DNA from 2 places in the Pseudoclavibacter sp. CFCC 13796 genome. Region 1 is predicted to be linked to the other one. Evidence: riboswitches for the same ligand, from Rfam matches in the RefSeq annotation. Region 1 holds a riboswitch; the other holds the start of a gene.
The links. Region 1 has a riboswitch for thiamine pyrophosphate ahead of F8O07_RS06025 (FAD-dependent oxidoreductase). Riboswitches for the same ligand answer to the same signal wherever they lie in the genome.
Positions count from the first base shown of each region.

Region 2: another riboswitch for thiamine pyrophosphate. It lies ahead of F8O07_RS10070 (TenA family protein); the one in region 1 lies ahead of F8O07_RS06025 (FAD-dependent oxidoreductase).

Region 1 covers NZ_WBKD01000001.1:1,364,475-1,367,679, forward strand. The annotation lists gene F8O07_RS06015 (fructose bisphosphate aldolase) at 1-296, opposite strand, end outside; gene thiE (thiamine phosphate synthase) at 357-1,082, opposite strand; TPP riboswitch at 1,117-1,250, shown strand; gene F8O07_RS06025 (FAD-dependent oxidoreductase) at 1,243-2,520, shown strand; gene thiS (sulfur carrier protein ThiS) at 2,517-2,753, shown strand; gene F8O07_RS06035 (thiazole synthase) at 2,755-3,205, shown strand, end outside.
Region 2 covers NZ_WBKD01000002.1:240,181-243,385, reverse strand. The annotation lists gene F8O07_RS10075 (hypothetical protein) at 164-541, opposite strand; gene F8O07_RS10070 (TenA family protein) at 835-1,542, opposite strand; TPP riboswitch at 1,539-1,650, opposite strand; gene F8O07_RS10065 (hypothetical protein) at 1,718-2,170, shown strand; gene F8O07_RS10060 (FBP domain-containing protein) at 2,376-2,879, shown strand; gene F8O07_RS10055 (cation:proton antiporter) at 2,882-3,205, opposite strand, start outside.

The DNA of each region.
Region 1 (3,205 bases):
CCCAGCTCGTTCCAGAGGTACTTCGCGCTCGGGGCCCCGTTGATCTCACGGTCGACCGTCTGCTCGAAGAGAATCGCGCCGAGCACACGTTCGCTGGTGAAAGCAGGGCTGGTGATGATGCGAGTGCGCAGCTCGTGAATGAGGTCGAACATCTCGGTCTCATTGCGGTACTGTGATTCGTCCACTCCGTAGAGACGCAGCGCCTTGGGCGTGCTGCCTCCGGACTGATCGAGCGCGGCCAGGAAGCCGGCACCGGTCGAGAACCGCTCGTACTGTGCATCGAACACTGATGACATGGTCACCGCTTTCTTTGTTTGGTCAGCAGGGTGCCGTCGTGCGACACGACGATCATTATCTCACGCTGTGACGAGCTCGGGCAGCGGTGGCAGCGCCGAGCGCAGCTCGCGAGCGGCGGCCTCGGGGTCGTCCGCCTGGGTGATCGCACGTACGACGACGATGCGGCTCGCCCCGGCGTCGAGCACCTGCTCCAGGGTCTCGGCGTTGACGCCGCCGATGGCGAACCACGGCTTGGCATCGCCACGGCTCTGCGTATGCACCTGTCGCACGGCGTCGAGGGTGACCGGGGCCCGACCCGGTTTCGTGGGAGTGCGCCAGACCGGCCCGATGCAGTAATAGTCAGGATCGCCCAGACGCGCCTGCTCGGCCTGCACTCGCGAATGCGTCGACAGACCGACGAGCGTGCCGTCAGGCAGCAGCGAACGGGCGTCGGCGACGCTGAGGTCGCGCTGCCCGACGTGCAGGATGTCGGCGCCGGTCAGCGTGGCGACGTCGGCTCGGTCGTTGGCGGCGAAGAGTCGCCCATGTCGGCGCGCCGCAGCCGCGAGCAGCTCGAAGTACTCCAGCTCATCACCGGCGTCGAGATGCTTGTCGCGCAGCTGAATGATGTCGACGCCTCCGCGGTAGGCGGCGTCCACGAACTCGTCGAAGTCTCCGGTGCCCAGTCTTGCGTCGGTGCACAGATACAGCTGCGCCTGCTGCAGCATGCTCAGTCGCCATTCTCGGGTGCGAGGTGTGGCGTGCGGGTCGGTGGAGCGGTCAGCGTGCTGAGACTTGACGATCATGCGTCCAGTGTACGAACCGGGCGGTACAATTGCCCCACATGAGCACGGGAGCCGAGAACTCGGCTGAGAGTGCGCGCGATTCACCAGGCCGAAACAGGCCGGTGATCGTGTGCAGACCGTCGACCTGATCCGGATCATACCGGCGTAGGAAGCGAGCAGAATGAACAAGCATGTCATCGTCATCGGTGCCGGCGTCGTCGGCCTGGCGACCGCGTGGCGACTGCATCAGCGCGGTCACGCGGTGACGATCGTCGATCCGGCGCCCGCTTCGGGCGCGAGTCATGCGGCGGCCGGGATGCTCGCCGCCGTGAGCGAGTACGCCTTCGAAGAAGAGAGTCTGCTCGCGCTCTCCGTGCCGGCCGCGCGTCTCTACCCGCAGATCGTCGCCGAGCTGGACCAGGCGACGGTGGTCGGCACCGGTTACCGGTCGACGCCGACCATCGTCGCCACCGCCGACGCCGCCGATCGCGAGCTGCTGCGAAGCCTGCGCGCCCAGCAGCTCGAACTCGGGCTCGACGTGCAGGATCTCACCTCACGAGAGGCCCGTGCGCTTGAGCCGCTGCTCGGCCCGGGCATCAGCGGGGCGTTCCTGGCCCGCGACGACCACCAGATCACCCCGCGACGTCTCGCAGGGGCCTATATGTCGGCCCTCGAAGTGTGCGACGACGTGCATGTGGTGCCGGAACGCGCCGTGGAGCTGCTCTGGCGAGACGAGCGGGTGGTCGGCGTTCGTCTCGAACCGAGCGAACGTCGAGAAGGGCCGGTCACCCATCGCTTCGACGAACAGCCCGCGTGGCCGTCGAGCGAGGTCGTGGCCGACGTGCCGCCGGCGAGCCCGACCCCGAGCGTGTCGGCGCAGCAGGTCATCGAGGCAGACGAAGTCGTGGTGGCCAACGGCCTGGAGAGCCCGAGGCTCGGCGGCCTGCCGCGAGGTCTGGTCTGGCCGATCCGCCCGGTGCACGGCGACGTGCTGCGTCTGCGCACTCCGGAGCGGCTGCGCCCGCTCACCACTCACACGATCCGCGGCCTCGTCCACGGCCGCAGCGTCTACATCGTGCCGCGCGAAGACGGAACGGTCGTGATCGGGGCGACCGAACGCGAAGACGCTCGAGACGCCGTGCTCGCAGGCAGCGTGTTGCAGCTGCTTCGCGACGCCCACGAGCTGCTGCCGGCGGTCGACGACCTCGAACTCATCGAGGCCACTGCTCGTGCCCGCCCCGGCACACCGGACAACGCGCCTCTGCTCGGCCGAGTCGCCGACGGGCTGCTCGCCAACACCGGCACCCACCGCCATGGCATCCTGCTCAGCGCTCAGAACGCCGTCGTGATCTCCGATCTCGTCGACGGCACCGCCGCAGCATCCGACTGGCAGGCGTTCGACCCCTGGCGCTTCTCGTCAGACGATCGATCCGAGACCCCCACAGGAGCATCCGCATGACACAGATCATTCTGAACGGCGAGGCCGTCGAGACCGAGGCCGACTCGGTGCTCGCCCTCGTGGCCGAACGAACCGGCACCCCGCTCGCCGCCGACGGCCGACCCGTCGACGGCTCGCGGCTCGGCGTCGCGGTGGCCGTCGACGAGACGATCGTGCCGCGCGGCCGCTGGGCGCAGACGGTGCTCACACCGCAGGCCCGCATCGAACTCGTGACCGCGAAACAAGGAGGCTGAGATGGCTGACCACGACGATGACGATCTCTTCGAGGTCGCGGGGCGGTCGTACCGTTCGCGGCTGATCATGGGCACCGGCGGCGCACCCAGCCTCGACGGGCTGGAACAGGCGCTGCTGGCCAGCGGCACCGAGCTGACCACGGTCGCGATGCGACGGCACACCCCTTCGGCGGGGCCGAGCCTGTTCGACATCCTGCGGCGCAACGACATCGAGGTGCTGCCCAACACGGCCGGCTGCTTCACCGCGCGTGAGGCCGTTCTCACCGCTCAGCTTGCGCGCGAGGCGCTCGAGACGAACCTGGTGAAGCTCGAGGTCATCGCCGACGACCAGACGCTGCTGCCCGACGGGCTCGAACTCGCCGACGCGACCGAGCAGCTGGTCAACGACGGGTTCGACGTCATGGTCTACACCAACGACGACCCGATTCTGGCACGCCATCTCGAGCAGGCCG
Region 2 (3,205 bases), on a different contig from region 1:
GTCTGTGTCGCATGTGCCAGAGCCCACCAGACTGCAGATCACCGCAGCTCGTACGACTGATCGAAGAAGTCGAGCTGCAGTATGCAGCCCAGGCTCTGCCGCTGAAAAACTCACCGGTCATGGCCCGTATAAAGGCATCAGAGTCATGGCTATGGGATGCCGCTCACGGGCGCAGGGTGACCTCAGCGGCAGCCGGTCCGCCGCAACGCTCGTTCCCGCCGGTCAGTCGCCAGTCTGGCGAGACCAGCCTCTCCTCGAGCACAGATCCATCGCTGCCGATGAGCTGGACAAGCAGGGGTTCCTCGGGATAACTCAGTGTCGCAGTCCAGACGGCTACCTCGTCTGAGGATTTCTCGGCGCTGACGATGTTCGGATCGACGTCGAGTGTTGCGTCATCCGGGCAATTGCCTCCACCGCAGACCCGCACCTTCTGCACTGCCCCGGCTTCGTCCTCGACATGAACGGTCAGTGTTTGCATATATCCGACGGCCGAGCATGCGGTGCCGCATCCAGTGAGGCTGAGCGACGCACAGACGGTCACGCCCAAAGTCGAGATCCATGCACCCGGACGTCGAAAGACCATGCTCTGAGTCTATGCTGACAGCACTCACCTCCGAGTTCTGACTCCCGAGGACGATGAGGTTAACCCGTCCCCTGAGATTCGACATTGCGGCAAACTCAGGATCTCAAAGAGTGCGAGACAGGGCCGCAGAACGATTACATACGCTGATTCGCCCCAGAAGCTCGCTCCGTTCTGACTCAGCGGGAGTACTCGCTCACCGGCTGGTACTCACCAGCCCTTGTCGTATGCGCCAGAGTCCACCAGTCGGCAGGTCACCGCAGCTCGTACGACTGATCGAAGAAGTCGAGCTCGAGCTGCACCGTGCGTCCGAAGAATTCCCGAGCCTCGGAGGCATGGGCCGGGCCGACACGATCGAGTTCGCTGCGCAGAAACTCGACCAGCTGTCTGAACGGCGGGTTGTCGTGCAGCGTGATCCACTCTGCATGCACGAAGCTTGCGGGTGCCTGCTCGGGTGCCCGCATCGCCCAGCTTAGATACGACCACTCCGACACCATCAGCACCGAGAGAATGATGGTGTAGTTCCGGGTGTCCGCGGCATCGCGAAAGACCCGTTTGAATCCGGCAGTGGCCGCAGTGTCAGGAATCTTCGCGTGGTCGGCCTCGCTCACCCCGAACTTTGCGAAGCAGCGCAGAAAGTACGTGCTCTCGTCGCCCGCCACGTCGCCGGCGAACGCGGCGAGCCGCAGCCGCGCATCCAACGTGTCGGCGCTGGCCACAGCCGCCCCGATCAGAGCCAGAAAGCCGTCGAGAAAGCGGTGATCCTGAATCAGATACCGGCACATCACCGAGTCGTCGATCGAACCGTCGAACAGCTCCGAGACGAAGCGGTGCCCGACGACCGCCTGCCAGTTGGCCGCGTTGTCGTCGCGCAGCGAGTCGGTGAAGCGTTCTCCGGCGGATGCTCCGCTCGCGCGGGCAGCAGACGTCTCGTTGTGATCGTGCGTGGTGGTTGCGTGCATGAATGACTCCCATTCTTCCTTCGCCGGCATGACCCGGACAGGTTCGACGGTCGCAGGCGTCAGCAGCCCGATCTCAGCCCCGTGACCGGGGCACCCGTGTGGTACTGAAGAGCGTAGCAGCAGGCGCAGGGCGGCTCGATTACGCTGGCAGCACGTCCCGAGAGAAAGACCGCACATGGCAGACACAGACCACACCGACGGGTTCAGCGCGAGCGAGCGCGCGGCGATGCGCCAGCGCGCCGAAGAGCTGCGCTCGATCAGCGGCGTCAAAGGCGCGGCGAAGCGGGCGCGCGAATACGAGGCGTGCCTCGCGGCGATCGACGCGCTCGACGGCCTCGACGCGGTGATCGCGCAGCGTCTGCACGTGATCGTGGCCGACGAGGCTCCGCATCTCGAGGCCAAGACCTGGTACGGGTTCCCGTCGTACGCCAGTGACGGCAAAGTCATCGTGTTCCTGCAGCCGTCGTCCAAGTTCGACACTCGGTATGCGACGCTCGGCTTCAGCGAAGACGCGCAGCTCGACGACGGTGCGATCTGGCCGACCTCGTTCGCCCTCGCGGCCTGGAACGATGCGGTGGAAACTCAGGTGCGTGAGCTGGTGCGTCGCGCCGCGGGAGCATCTGAGTAGACTGTCCGCGTGAACTACCGAGAGCTGTATGCACAGCGCGAGGAGGTCGTCGGCGAAGCACTCGCCGACGACGATTAGCGCGAATGCTCCCACCGTGCCTGACATCCGGCCAGGCGCGGCGGTCGAGCGACCCTGATCACTCACTCACCATTTCTCCCGGCGAAGCGGCGTCTCTGCGATGCCGCGCGCCGTGAAAGGCATACTCATGCAGACTCTCACCGAATCCTTCATCCGCTCTTCGTTCGTCAACGCCTCACGGCGAGAGACGAAAGAGCTCACATTTCGCGACGACTTCGCCGCACTCACGGACGAAGACTGGCAGCAGCTCGACTATCTGGGCTGGCGCGACCCGAAGTATGCGCGACGCGCCTATGTCGTGCTGCCACGACTCGACGGCGACCCGGTCGGCGTGCTGCTGACGCGTGCCGCGGCTGCCCCTCGCACACCGACCATGTGCCATTGGTGTCGTGACGTGCGGCTGCCGAACCCGGTCATGCTCTGGAGCGCGAAGCGCGCCGGGGCCGCGGGGCGCCGTGGCGACACCGTCGGCACCTTGATCTGCGACGACTTTCAGTGCTCGCACAACGTGCGCAACGACCCGCCGGCGTTCTACAAGGGATACGACGTGCTCGCCGCGCGTCAGCAGCGCATCGACGACCTGCGCACACGGGTCGCCGGCTTCGCCGAGTCTCTGCTCGGCGCCGCCTGAGTTTAGCCCAGCGTGGTGACGAACGGAGTGTCTCCCGGGTCTTCATCTCGGGAGGCACTCGCCGCGTCGCCGCGCTGACCGCCTGCGCTCGTCTGCCCCTGGGCCTTGTGCAGCGTGGCGCCGACGACGGGTCCGATGATCACGGAGAGCAGGCCGCCGCCGATCAGTGCGGCTGCCAGACCGCTGCCGATGATCTGCTGCGAGACGGCCAGTGTGGATGCTGCGACGATAATCGGCAGTGCGGTGCCGGTGTACGCAGCCAGTGCAAACCGTGACCGGGCCGAGGAGTCTCGTGCCGCGGTGAGCATTCCGGGCAGGCCGCGCAC